DNA from 3 places in the Dietzia sp. MNB45 genome. Region 1 is predicted to be linked to each of the others. Evidence: predicted binding sites of a transcription regulator. Region 1 holds the regulator's gene; each other region holds the start of a gene.
What was found. The regulator LexA, encoded in region 1, represses DNA repair genes until DNA is damaged. The targets are predictions, from matches to a motif close to CGAACANNTGTTCG.
Positions count from the first base shown of each region.

Region 2: AB5G72_RS05990 (CoA transferase subunit A) is a predicted target of LexA. The motif match lies at 1,954-1,967, and genes of this name have one in related genera.
Region 3: AB5G72_RS13680 (DUF222 domain-containing protein) is a predicted target of LexA. The motif match lies at 1,730-1,743, and genes of this name have one in related genera.

Region 1 covers NZ_CP163397.1:1,923,191-1,927,469, forward strand. Annotated here, with positions in the region: gene hrpA (ATP-dependent RNA helicase HrpA) at 1-551, shown strand, start outside; gene nrdR (transcriptional regulator NrdR) at 562-1,017, opposite strand; gene AB5G72_RS09235 (hypothetical protein) at 1,129-1,563, opposite strand; gene lexA (transcriptional repressor LexA) at 1,753-2,463, shown strand; gene hflX (GTPase HflX) at 2,503-3,951, opposite strand; gene dapF (diaminopimelate epimerase) at 4,004-4,279, opposite strand, start outside.
Region 2 covers NZ_CP163397.1:1,219,762-1,224,040, forward strand. Annotated here, with positions in the region: gene AB5G72_RS05975 (acetyl-CoA C-acetyltransferase) at 1-179, opposite strand, end outside; gene AB5G72_RS05980 (IclR family transcriptional regulator) at 200-988, opposite strand; gene pcaD (3-oxoadipate enol-lactonase) at 1,024-1,815, opposite strand; gene AB5G72_RS05990 (CoA transferase subunit A) at 1,978-2,730, shown strand; gene AB5G72_RS05995 (3-oxoacid CoA-transferase subunit B) at 2,734-3,363, shown strand; gene AB5G72_RS06000 (malate dehydrogenase) at 3,493-4,279, shown strand, end outside.
Region 3 covers NZ_CP163397.1:2,845,632-2,849,910, reverse strand. Annotated here, with positions in the region: gene AB5G72_RS13690 (TerC family protein) at 1-1,012, opposite strand, end outside; gene AB5G72_RS13685 (hypothetical protein) at 1,244-1,447, opposite strand; gene AB5G72_RS13680 (DUF222 domain-containing protein) at 1,920-3,638, shown strand; gene AB5G72_RS13675 (PEP/pyruvate-binding domain-containing protein) at 3,682-4,279, opposite strand, start outside.

The DNA of each region.
Region 1 (4,279 bases):
TCATCGCCCGGCGAAAGGGCGCACCGGTTCTCACGGTCGCGGAGTTCCACGAACTCCAGGCCACTGCGCGGGCGGAGGTCCCCGGTGCGGTGGCGTCCGCGATCTCGTCGGCGGTTCCCGCGCTGATGGCCGCCCAGTCCGTGTCGGGCCGTCTGGCGGAGGCGCCGGCAGATGTCGCCGACGAGGTCCGTCCTTCACTGGACTTCCTCGTCGGGCGCGGATTCCTCGCCCGCCATCCCTCGGATGTGCTTCCACATCTGGAGCGACATGTGCGGGCGGTCGGCCTCCGGTTGGACCTCGCGGAGAAGTCACCCGCGCGGCACGGCAAACTCACGGCGAAGCTGAACCGCTCCGAGTCGATCGTCGAGGAGGCGTGCGCCGCGCTGCGACGGCGGCCGGGTGGCGCACGGGTGTGCCGGGACCTGCGGTGGATGCTCGCCGAGTACCGGGTGGGGTTGTTCGCGCAGTCACTGGGTACCGCACGGCCGGTATCGGCAGAGCGGATCGACAAGGCGGTGGCGTCTGCGCTCGCCCCGCGGTCGTCCCGATGACGCCGAGTGGTCAGCGGCTCGTGCGGCGCTCCCGGAGGGCGATGATCTCGCGTTCGAAGTCGTCGGCCGAGCTGAACTGCTTGTACACGGACGCGAACCGCAGGTAAGCGACCTCGTCCAGATCCTGCAGAGGGCCCAGGATGGCGAGCCCGATCTCGTGGGCGGGAACCTCGGACGCACCGCCGGATCGCACAGCGTCCTCGACCTGTTGGGCGAGGCGACGCAGAGCGTCCTCGTCAACCGATCGTCCCTGGCACGCGCGGCGGACACCTCGGACGACCTTGTCCCGACTGAACGCCTCGGTCACCCCGTTACGCTTGAGAACCGTCAGCAGAGGTGTCTCGAGCGTCGTGAACCGGTGTCCGCACCGGGGGCACTCCCGTCGACGCCGGATCGCCTGACCCTCGTCGACGGATCGTGAGTCGATTACCCGGGAGTCCTCGTGGTGGCATGTCGGGCAGTACATTCCCGTGGGGCCCTTCGTCGACCGGAGTTCACGCGTCCCGGATCGTGCCTGACGGAACGCGGGGGCGGTAGACCACCGCCCACGGTCCATTCTAGGAGGCCCGCTGCCCGGTCACGCGTAGGCGGGTCCACCGAGGAAGGCCACTGCGAGAAGCATGATCACGCCGAATGCGATCCCGCACGCCAGTAGTGCCCAGGCCGGCACGTCGTCGACGACCCCGGTGGACAGCGGTGCCTCGACGTGGCACGCCCGCACGCGGTCCGTGGAGACCGGGCGCACGAGCACACGGCGACCCGGGGCGACCGACGTGACGGCGGCCGGACGGGCGGCCACCCGCGGCCGGACGAGATTCTCCGCACGCGAGGACGTGACGGCGGGCCGACTGCCCTCCGGTCGGGCCAGGGTGCGTCGCGGCGCACGGGTGGACCGCACTGACGCGTCACCGGGCCGGTCGAGGTGCGCGACCCGTCCACGATGGTCGTCGGGGCAGACCTCGGTCCACCGCGCGGCCGGACGTGTGTGGGACTCAAGCGCGACAACGGTCATGGTGGCTCCCTACTCGATACGGTGTGCGATGTGGATTCGCACACCTGTATGTGTTTCTCAGTACATCTGTTCGAATCCGAACTCCCCTAGAGTTGTATCACGCGACTCCGACACAGTCACGATCCACCGAGGAATTTCTTCGAACACCTGTGTGGCGCGCCGCAGTCCTTGGCACTAGGGTGTAGACAGATCACAACGTCGAACATCCATTCGCCGAAGGGACCACACGAGATGCCGAAGCCCGATTTCGAGTCACTGACGGACCGACAGAAGAGCGTTCTGCTCCACATTCACGACACCGTCAAGGAGCGTGGTTATCCGCCGAGCATCCGCGAGATCGGGGACGCGGTCGGCTTGCAGTCCACGTCGTCGGTGGCGCATCAACTCCGCACGCTGGAGAAGAAGGGCTTCCTGACGCGGGATCCGCACAAGCCGCGGGCGGTCGACGTCCACGGTGTCCCGGGGCAGAAGTCACGGGGCCGTCGGTCACCTGCTCCGGAGCCCCAGCGTCCGGGCGGCGCGGTCGAACCCGTTTACGTCCCCGTGCTCGGCCGGATCGCGGCGGGCGGGCCCATCCTCGCGGAGCAAGCCGTCGAGGAGATCTTCCCCCTGCCGTCGGACCTCGTCGGATCAGGTGATCTGTTCATGCTCAAGGTCGTGGGCGAGTCGATGATCGACGCCGCCATCTGCGATGGCGACTACGTGGTGGTCAGGCGGCAGAACGTCGCGGACAACGGGGAGATCGTCGCCGCCATGATCGACGGGGAGGCGACGGTCAAGACTTTCCGGAACGACTCGAGCGGAGTCTGGTTGCTGCCCCACAATCCGTCGTTCAGCCCGATTCCGGGCGAGCACGCGACGATCCTCGGCAAGGTCGTGACAGTGTTCCGGAAACTCTAAGTCCCGGTTCGAACGACGCGCCGCCCGTCCCCGAAGGGGTCAGGCGGCGCCGTCATGTGGACCGCGGGCGGCGAACTCGTCCAGTTCGCCGGCCACGGACGCGGGCAGGCGGACCACCAGCCGGGTTCCGTCCTGGGTGTGTTCCTCCTCGACCACCGCGCCCTCGGCGTGGACCCGCGACACCACGTCCCCGCGGGAGTACGGGACGGACAGGGTCACCTCGGTGTCCCCGGAGGCGACGATCTGCGTGATTCGCTCGAGGAGTTCGTCGACACCCTGCCCGGTGACCGCCGAGACGAACACGGCGTCGGGCAGCGCGTGGTGCAACTCGGTGAGGACCACGGGATCCGCGGCGTCGATCTTGTTGATCACCAGGAGTTCCCGAGGCCGCTCCGCGTTCTGCTCCTCGACCACCTCGTTGATCACCTTGCGCACCGCCTCGATCTGGCGGAGCGGGAAGGCGTCCGAACCATCCACGACGTGGAGGAGCAACTCGGAGTCGACGACCTCTTCCAGTGTGGACCTGAACGCCTCGACCAACTGGGTCGGCAGGTGTCGGACGAATCCCACGGTGTCCGTGAAGACGACTGCTCTGCCGTCAGGCAACTCGGCCTTGCGCGTCGTCGGGTCGAGTGTGGCGAACAGGGCGTTCTGAACCAGGACGCCGGCTCCGGTGATCCTGTTGAGCAGGCTCGACTTCCCGGCGTTCGTGTAGCCGGCGATGGCGATGGACGGCACCGGAGTGGTACGCCGTCGGTGCCGTTTGGTGTCCCGGGCCTGCTTCATCCCCTTGATGTCCCGGCGCAGACGGGCCATCCGCTCGCGGATCCGACGCCGGTCGGTTTCGATCTTGGTCTCACCGGGGCCACGAAGACCGACGCCGCCGTTGCTCCCGGCACGACCGCCCGCCTGGCGGGACAGCGACTCGCCCCACCCACGCAGACGGGGGAGCATGTACTCCATCTGGGCGAGGGTCACCTGGGCCTTGCCCTCACGGCTGGTGGCGTGCTGTGCGAAGATGTCGAGGATCAGCGCGGTACGGTCGATGACCTTCACGTTGACCGCCTTCTCCAGCGCGAGCAACTGTCCAGGGGTGAGTTCGCCGTCGCAGATGACGGTGTCCGCGCCGGTCGCGGCGATCACGTCCTTGAGGACGCTGACCTTGCCCGACCCGATGTAGGTGGCGGCATCGGGCTTGTCACGCCGCTGGATGAGCGCGTCGCACACCTCCGATCCCGCGGTCTCGGCGAGCTGGGCGAGCTCGGCCATCGCGGCGTCCGCCTGCGCGGCGGACCCTTCGGTCCAGACACCGACGAGCACGACCCGTTCGAGTCGGAGCTGGCGGTACTCGGCGTCGTTGACGTCCTGGAGTTCGGTGGAGAGCCCCGCCACCCGGCGCATCGAGGATCTCTCCTCGAGCTGGAAATCACCGATGGACGGATCGAGGTCGCGTGTCGGCCGGTCAGCGGCCGTGTGATCAGTAGTCATTCGGGTTCATCTTCTCACACCGGGCCCCCGGTGTCCCGTGCGAGACGGTGTGCTACCGACCACGGTGGTAATGACCGCGGGCGACGAGTGTGGACGGCCCGGTGAGCGAGGACCCGGCCTCGGTGAGTGAGACCTCCACCTCGCCGCCGGGGACCACCACGACGACGTCGCCCGTCGCCTCCCCCGAGTCGGCCAGCGCGGCGACCGCGGTCGCGACGATTCCGGTTCCGCAGGACATGGTCTCCCCTGATCCCCGCTCGTGGACCCGCATGGAGACCCGACCGTCCACCATCGGGGTGGCGATCTCGATGTTGACGCCGTCGGGGAA
Region 2 (4,279 bases), 700 kb from region 1:
CCGTTCGGGGAGCCCTGTCCCAGCACCACGTCGTCGACGTCGGCTCCGGTCAGTCCGGTGCGCTCGACGAGGGCGGTGAGCAGGCAGGTGGCCAGGGTGTTCGCGTCCAGGTCGCGGAACACCCCGCCAAAGCGTCCCACGGGGGTGCGCAGGGGTTGGCAGATGACGACGTCACGCATGGATTTTCCTCAGTTCGGGTTCAGCGGTTGACGATGGCGAGGTCGGCCGACAGTGCGCGGGCGGTGGCCAGCAGTTCGGGGATGACCTCGCCTGTGAGCTGGTCGGGGGAGTAGCGGGCGGCGTGGGTGGAGACGTTGAGGGCCGCGCTGACCGCGCCGTGGCGGTCGTGGACCGGTGCGGCCACCGAGCGCAGGCCGGGCTCGAGTTCCTGGTCGACGACGCACCACCCGCGCTCGGCCACCCGCGCCAGCTCCGCGCGGAGCGCTGACTCGTCGGCGAGGCCGTGGGGGGTGAGCGCCCGCAGGTCCGTCGCGGCGAGGTAGGCGTCGAGGTCCTCGGCGGGGAGCGAGGCGAGCAGGACCCGCCCCATCGACGTGGCGTAGGCGGGGAACCGGGTTCCGATGGTGATGCCGATGGTCATGATGCGACGCACCTGGACGCGCCCCACGTAGACGATGTCGGGGCCGTCGAGCACCGCCACGGACGAGGATTCGCCGAGTCGCGAGCTGAGCTTCTCCAGGTGCGGTTGGGCGAGATCGGTCAGCGGGAGCGCCGACAGGTAGCTGTACCCAAGGTCGAGGACCCGGGGGGTGAGCCAGAAGACCGAGTCGGCCGTGTCCACGTAGCCCAGTTCGACGAGGGTGTGGAGGAAGCGGCGGGCGGTCGCCCGGGTCAGTCCGGTGTTGCGCGCGACGTCACTGAGGGTCTGGCGTGGCTGGCGGGCGTCGAATGCCCGGATGACCGCCAGGCCGCGCGCGAGCGACTGGACGAAGTCGGGGGAGGCCGGGCGGTCGCCGCCGTCGTCCACGGACCCGGCCGGGGTCGACACCACGTCGGGGCGGGTCACGCCGCGCCCGTGTTTCGTGCGGCGTCGAGGTGTCGGCGGAGCACGTCGGTGATGCGGTCAGGGATCTCGACGGTGGGCACGTGGGCCGCCGGGGAGACGACGACGAAGTCCGCTCCGGGCACCCCGTCGGCGATCTCGCGCAGTACCTCCGGGGGAGTGGAGGGGTCCTCGTCCCCCGCGAGCACGAGGGTGGGGCAGGAGATCCGACCCAGCTCGGCGCGGTTGTCCCAGCCGGCCAGCGCGTCGCAGCAGGAGGCGTATCCCTCGGCCGGGGTGCCCAGGACCATCTCGCGGAGCCCGGCGACCAGCTCGGGCTCGGCCTCGGCCCGCGCGGCGGTGATCCACCGTGCGACGACGGCGTCGGCGACCGCGGCCGTCCCGCCCTCGCGGACCGCGGTGGCGCGATCGGCCCAGCCGGACGGTTCACCGAACTTCGCGGCGGTGCACAGGAGGGCGGTGGAGAGCACGCGGGTGGGTTCGTGGACGGCGAGCCACTGGGCCACCGCGCCACCGAGCGAGAGTCCGGCCACGTGGAACCGGTCCACGTCGATCGAGTCGAGCAGGGCCAGAACGTCGGCGGCCAGGTCGGCGATCGTGCAGGGGCCGGGGACGACCTCGGACGTGCCGTGGCCCCGGTGGTCCACCGCGACCACGGTGTGGTCGCGGGACAGGTCCCGGGCCTGCGCGTCCCACATCGAACGGTCGGACCCGAGTGATCCGAGGAGGACGAGGACGGGGGTGTCGGCGGACCGGGGTCCGCTGACCTCGTGGGACAGGGTGGCGGGCATGGTGTCGGTCCTCTCGTGCGTCTGGTCGCGGGCGGTGCGTTGCGTGGTGTGTGGTGCGCTCGGGCGCAGGCGCTCCACGTCGGTACCTGACCCACGATACCCGCATATCGTACGAGGAGCGAACACTTGTACAAGATGCGAACACCGGATAGGGTTCGTGACATGACCAACAAGATCTTCTCGTCGGCCGCGGACGCGGTCGCGGACATCCCCGACGGTGCCTCCCTGGCCGTGGGCGGGTTCGGTCTGGTCGGCATCCCCGCCGTCCTCATCGACGCGCTCCTCGAGCAGGGCGCCACCGACCTGAGCACGGTGAGCAACAACTGCGGGACCGACGGTTTCGGCCTGGGCAAACTTCTGGAATCGCACCGGATCACCCGGACCACGGCCTCGTATGTCGGCGCCAACAAGGAGTTCGCCCGCCAGTACCTCTCCGGCGAGCTCGAGGTGGAGCTCACGCCGCAGGGCACGCTCGCCGAGCGCATGCGGGCCGGAGGCGCCGGCATCCCCGCCTTCTACACCCCGGCCGGCGTCGGCACGATGGTCGCCGACGGGGGCCTGCCACTGCGTTACGACGGCGAGGGGGGCGTCGCCAAGGCGTCCGAGCCCAAGGAGGTCCGGGTCTTCGACGGCGAACAGTACGTCCTCGAGCGCGGGATCGTCACCGACTTCGCCCTGGTCCACGCCCACAGGGCCGACACCATGGGCAACCTGCAGTTCCGTGGGACGGCCCGCAACTTCAACCCGGACGTGGCCATGGCCGGTCGGATCACGATCGTGCAGGCCGAGGAGGTCGTCGAGCCGGGCGGGATCGACCCGGCCAACGTCCACATCCCCGGCATCTTCGTCCAACGGATCGTCGAGGTCGGCCGCCAGGAGACCGGCGTCGAGATCCGCACCACCAGGGAGGCCTGAGCCATGAGCTGGACCCACGAGCAGATGGCGGCCCGCATCGCCGCGGATTTCACCGACGGCCAATACGTCAACCTCGGTATCGGTATGCCCACCCTCATCCCCGGTTGTCTTCCCGAGGGTGTGCAGGTGACCCTCCACTCGGAGAACGGCATCCTCGGCGTCGGGCCGTACCCGACGGACGACGAGCTCGACCCCGAGATGATCAACGCCGGCAAGGAGACCATCACCGCCGAGGAGGGGGCGGCGTTCTTCTCGTCGTCGGAGTCCTTCGCCATGATCCGCGGCGGTCACGTCGACGTCGCAGTCCTCGGCGCTATGCAGGTCTCGCAGTCCGGCGACCTGTCCAACTGGATGGTCCCCGGCGCCATGGTCAAGGGCATGGGCGGTGCGATGGACCTCGTCCACGGCGCCGACCGCGTGATCGTGATGATGGACCACGTCACCCGCAAGGGCGACCTCAAGCTCATGCAGGAGAACACGCTCCCGTACACGGGCAAGGGCTGCGTCCAGCGGGTCGTCACCGACCTGTGCGTCCTCGACATCGCGCCGGAGGGCTTCCGGCTCGTCGAACTGGCGCCGGACGTGACGATCGACGAGGTCCGCCGGAAGACGGGCGCCGAGATCCACGCCTGAGTCGATCCACCCCGAGCCGACGCGCGGGTGGACGTCAGGTGTACACCGCCCGCGGAGGCGGGAGGCGGGGTCGGATTCTCACTACTGTGGGAACCGACCCCGTCGTCGTCTCCGGAAGGTCCGCCCCGCATGAGCACCTCCACCCCGGTCACCGCCACCCCGGCCACCGTGACCGTCACCGGCGCCGCCGGAAAGATCGCCTACTCGTTGCTGTTCCGTCTCGCCTCCGGGCTGGTGTTCGGGCCCGGGACCCCGGTCCGCCTGCGTCTGCTCGACATCCCGTCGGCCGTGGTCGCGGCGGAGGGCGTCGCGATGGAGATCGAGGACTGCGCGCTCCCGCTGGTCGAGTCGATCGAGATCACCGACGACGTGGACACCGCGTTCGACGGCGCCAACGCGGCATTCCTGGTGGGCGCCAGGCCGCGCGGCAAGGGGATGGAGCGCGCCGACCTGCTCACCGCCAACGGGGCGATCTTCCGGGAACAGGGCCGCGCCATCAACGCCCACGCCGCTGACGACGTGCGGGTGGTGGTGGTCGGCAACCCCGCCAACACCAACGCCTACATCGCCCACCGACACGCGCCCGACGTCCCCGCCGGTCGCTTCACCGCCCTGATGCGGCTCGACCACAACCGCGCGCTCAGCCAGCTCGCCACCCGGCTGGGAGCGCCGGTCGCCGACCTGGACGGGGTGGTGGTCTGGGGCAACCACTCGGCCACCCAGTTCCCCGACGTGTCGTACCTGACGCGACGGGGCGAGCCGGTCACCTCCGGGCTCGACGAGGAGTGGCTGGCCGACACGTTCATCCCGCGGGTCGCGAACCGGGGAGCCGAGATCATCTCGGTGCGCGGATCGTCGTCGGCCGCCTCGGCCGCCGGCGCGGCGGTCGACCAGATGCGCGACTGGGTGCACGGCA
Region 3 (4,279 bases), 920 kb from region 1:
GCGTCCGCCCGCGACGGAACAGCGGCTCGAGCTGCGCGTCCTCCTCGGCGGTGGCGATGCGGAACGGAGGCTCGGCCGGTGTCGGCAGGCTCTGGCGCTCGTGACCACGCGTGGCCCACAGGCTCGCCACGACCGACACGGTGAGGATGGTCGCGATCACGGCCAGCGAGATGGGGGTCGGAATGTAGAAGACGTCGATCTTGAGCAGCATCTTCGCGCCGACCCACATCAGCACCAGTGCCAGCCCGATCTTGAGGTAGACGAACCGGTGGACCAGATCCGCCAGCAGGAAGTACATCGCGCGCAGGCCCAGGATCGCGAACGCGTTGGCCGTGAAAACCAGGAACACCTCGTCGGTGACCGCGAAGATGGCGGGAATGGAGTCGACGGCGAAGACCACATCGGTCGTCTCGACCAGTACCAGCACAGCCAACAGGGGAGTGGCCATGATCAGCCCGCCCTTACGGACCAGCAGCCGCTGACCGTGGAACGTGTCCGTCATGGGCACCAGCCGGCGGAAGGCCGCGAGAATGCGGGACTGGTCCGGGTTGAGGTGCTCGTCGCGCTGGCGGATCATGCGAAAGCCCGTGTACAGCAGGAATGCGGCGAAAATGTACAGGATCCAGGAGAAGTTCTGGATGAGCAGCGCGCCGCCCGCGATGAAGATGCCGCGGAATACCAGCGCGCCCAGGACGCCGAGGAACAGGACCCGGTGCTGGAACTGGGCGGGCACCGCGAAGTGGGCGAAGATGATCGCCCAGACGAAGACATTGTCCACTGCCAGGGACTTCTCTATGAGATACCCGGCGAAGTACTGCTGGCCTAAGTCCGCGCCCCAGACCGCCCAGACGATCGCGCCGAAGCCGACGCCGAGGGCGATCCAGACGGCAGACCACACCGCGGCTTCCCTGACGCCGATGACATGTGCTTTGCGGTGGGCGACGAGGTCGATGGCCAGCATCACGACGATGAAGGCGATGACCGCGAGCCAGAGCCAGAGAGGGGTGTGCATTATCGGGGACCTTTCGATCAGTGGGTGATCGAAGGTCTCTCCCGGCCTGGTCGGCCCGCGCCGCCGGGCCCGAGGGCCGGAATGACGACGACGCGTGTGAGGGATACTCCCCTTCTGGTGCTGCAAGGTTAGCGGCACCGGCAGGGCGGCGCAACGGCGGATTCGTCACCCTGGCTGCACCCCTTGCCGGTTCGGCACGCTCCGCGCCCGGCTCAGGCGCGGAGCGCAGGGTCAGGCGACCTCGTCGTCGTCACCCACCGCTTCGCCGTCGCCGTCGTCGGCGGGGAGCTCGATGGCCTGCTCGGCAACGTCGGCCGGATTTGCCTCGCGGAAGGGGTCCTCGACGGTCACCTCGGGCTCGTACTCCTCGGGTGCGGTGACTGAATCCGGGCCCGGGGTGTACTCGTCCGGGTCGATACGGTCCTCGGCGATCATCTCGTCCTCCTCCTGGCGCAGGGGCGTGTGCCTCCACCTCTAGCAGCCTCCCGCGAGCGGCGCCAGGGGCGGCGGCAACGAAAGATCGTCTCGCTGGCATCGTCCCGGGTCGAAAGCCTGTTGTGGTCGATGCTTCGGGGGGATCTTGCGGCGTGGAGGGCGCCTGTTGCGACGAGTCCACCTTGCTGGTTGAGGGCTTCTGCGCCAGTCAAGAGGGCTGGGCCTCGGGTGGCGAAATGTCCTGATTCAACCCTTGCGTACTGGAATGTGCGTGCGAATTGTAGAACACAGATTCGATACCGGGTAGGCGGCGCACGGGCAGGGGGTGGGGCACATGGGCGGGAACGAAGACGCCGCGGCCGGTGGCCCGTCCCCATCCCCGTCCGGTGGCTCGCCCTCGTTTGGTGGCGGCGCCGGTTCCGCGGCGCCCTCTTCGTTGTCGGGGTTGCGGGCGGCGGCGCGTGAGGGGTGGATGGGCGAGAATCGTGCGGCGGCACGCCGGTTCGTGGCCTGTTACGAGTTGTTTGTCGAATGCCAGCGCCGGGAGGAGTCCGGGGCGGGCGCGGGTGAGTGCCGGCCCGGTCATGCGGTACTCGATCCGATCGATGTCGCGGCCGGGTACGTGGTGTCGGCGATGGCGATCTCGACGGGCCGGGCCGAACGGATGATCACCTTCGCCCTCGATCTGCACCTGCGGTATCCGGCGATCCTGTCCGCGATGGCGCAGGGGCGGCTGGATCTGCAGGCCGCGAAGATCCTGGCCTCGCAGATGGCCACCGTCCACGTCGATGTGCTCGAGGCGGTGCAGCGGCAGGTCGTCGAGGAGTATCTCGCCGCGATCGAGGGCGGGGTGCGCATGGGCGAGAAAGCCATCCGCGGCAACGTCGATGCGATCATCGCCCGCTACGACGCCAACGGGATCCGCCTGCGCCGTCAGGAAGCGGCCCGCACCCGCGGGGTGCGGTTCCACAAGGGCGTCGACGGCATGTCCAGCGTCTCGGCGATCCTGGCCACCGAGGAAGCCGCCGTCCTGGCCGAGGCCCTCGACCACCGGGTGAAAGACCACAAGTACGCCGACGCCCAAGCCGCCGCCAACACCCAAGCCGACACCGCCGACCCCGGCGGCGGCGCCGGCGCTGGCGGCTCTGGCGGCTCTGGCGGCTCTGGCGAGGTCGAGGATTACTCGATCGCCGAGCGTCGCGCCGACGCCCTGATGTCTCTGGTGTGCGGCGACGCCGCCCCGGCCGGCACCGCGGCCCGCCCCGGCCGCCCCGGCGGGACCGGTGGGGTGGCGTTGCGGCCGAAGGTCACCGTCATCGCCACCGGCAACCACGCCCGCGACGCTGGCGGTGCCCGGGTGGAGTTCACCCGCTCCGGCCAGGCCGCCCTGCAGGCCCTGCTGGACATGCTCGCCACCAGCGACGGAGCCACTTTCGAGCCCATCGACCCGCGCATCGGCGTCGCCGATGACGCCCGCGCCGCCCTGCAGTACCGGCCCAGCGCCGAACTCGCGCGCCGGATCCGGCTACGGGACGGCACCTGTCGCCACCCCGGCTGCGCGATCCCGGCCGAGGCCTGTGATCTGGATCATGTGGTGCCGTTCGATCACGCCGACCCCCAGCGGGGCGGACACACCGTCGAGGGCAACCTCGCCGCGATGTGCCGACGCCATCACCGGTTCAAGACCTTCTCCGACTGGATCTACGACCTGCAGCCCGACGGCACCCTGCTGGTGCGCACCCCGGACGGCACCACCATGCTCACCCGACCCTCCGGCCCACTGGCCGAGTACCGGCGTGAACAGGCGCGCGCCGAAACCGAGGCGTGGACCCGGCAACAACGCCGCAGCCCCGGGCCCACCGGTGACGAGCAGGCCGACGCCGAGCCGACGTTCTGGTCGCGCCGCGCCGCGCGCCACCGCACCGAACGCCGCAACACCGAACGCCGCAAGGCCGAACGCGCCCGCACCTTTGACCCCGCCCCACCCGCCCCCGGGACCGGGACGGGCACCGGGAACGGCACGAGCACAGGCGGCGCCGGTTCCAGCGCCGGCGCGGCCGAGAAAGCCACCCCCGAGAGCGCCAGCCGCTGGTGGGCCCGCAACAAACCCCACCACAGCGACATCGAAAAAGGCATCCGCGCCCTACTCCACGAACGCCTCGACGAACTCATCGACCCACCACCCTTCTGACCTGACCGCGCAGTTTGCGGCGCAGTAGCTGGGTGCCGGGCCCTCACCCCTCCAGTCGAGTCACCACGCCGCGGTCGCCGTCCACTCGTACGCGGTCGCCGGTGCGCAGCGTTCGGGTGGCATCGATGGTGTTGACCACGCATGGCAGGCCGTACTCGCGGGCGACCACCGCGCCGTGAGAGACAGAACTGCCGATATCAGTGACCAGCGCCGCGATCACCGTGAAATACGGAGTCCAGCCCACGTCCGTCACGGGCGCGACCAGGATCTCACCGGGTTGCACCTCCCGGGCATCGACGATCGACCGGGCCACCCGCACCACGCCTTCCACCGTTCCGCGGCTCGCCGGACGGCCCACGATCTCGCCGCCCGCAGCCTCGCGGGGCGGCCGGGCGATCAACGCAGTCGGCCGACCCACCGACACGTCCGGGAACTCGAGCGCGTCCTGGAACGCCAGCGCCTTCCGACGCTCGACAGCCTGCGCGACCAGCTCCTCCGGGGAGGCCGACACGCTGCCGTCCGGGCCGTGGCTCCCGAGTCCGCCGGTCACCGGGCCCGGCGCGCCGACGATCCGCGCCAGCTCGGGCCGGTCGAAGAAGAACACCAGATCCGCATCGGGCAGCCGCCCGGACGCCGAGAGC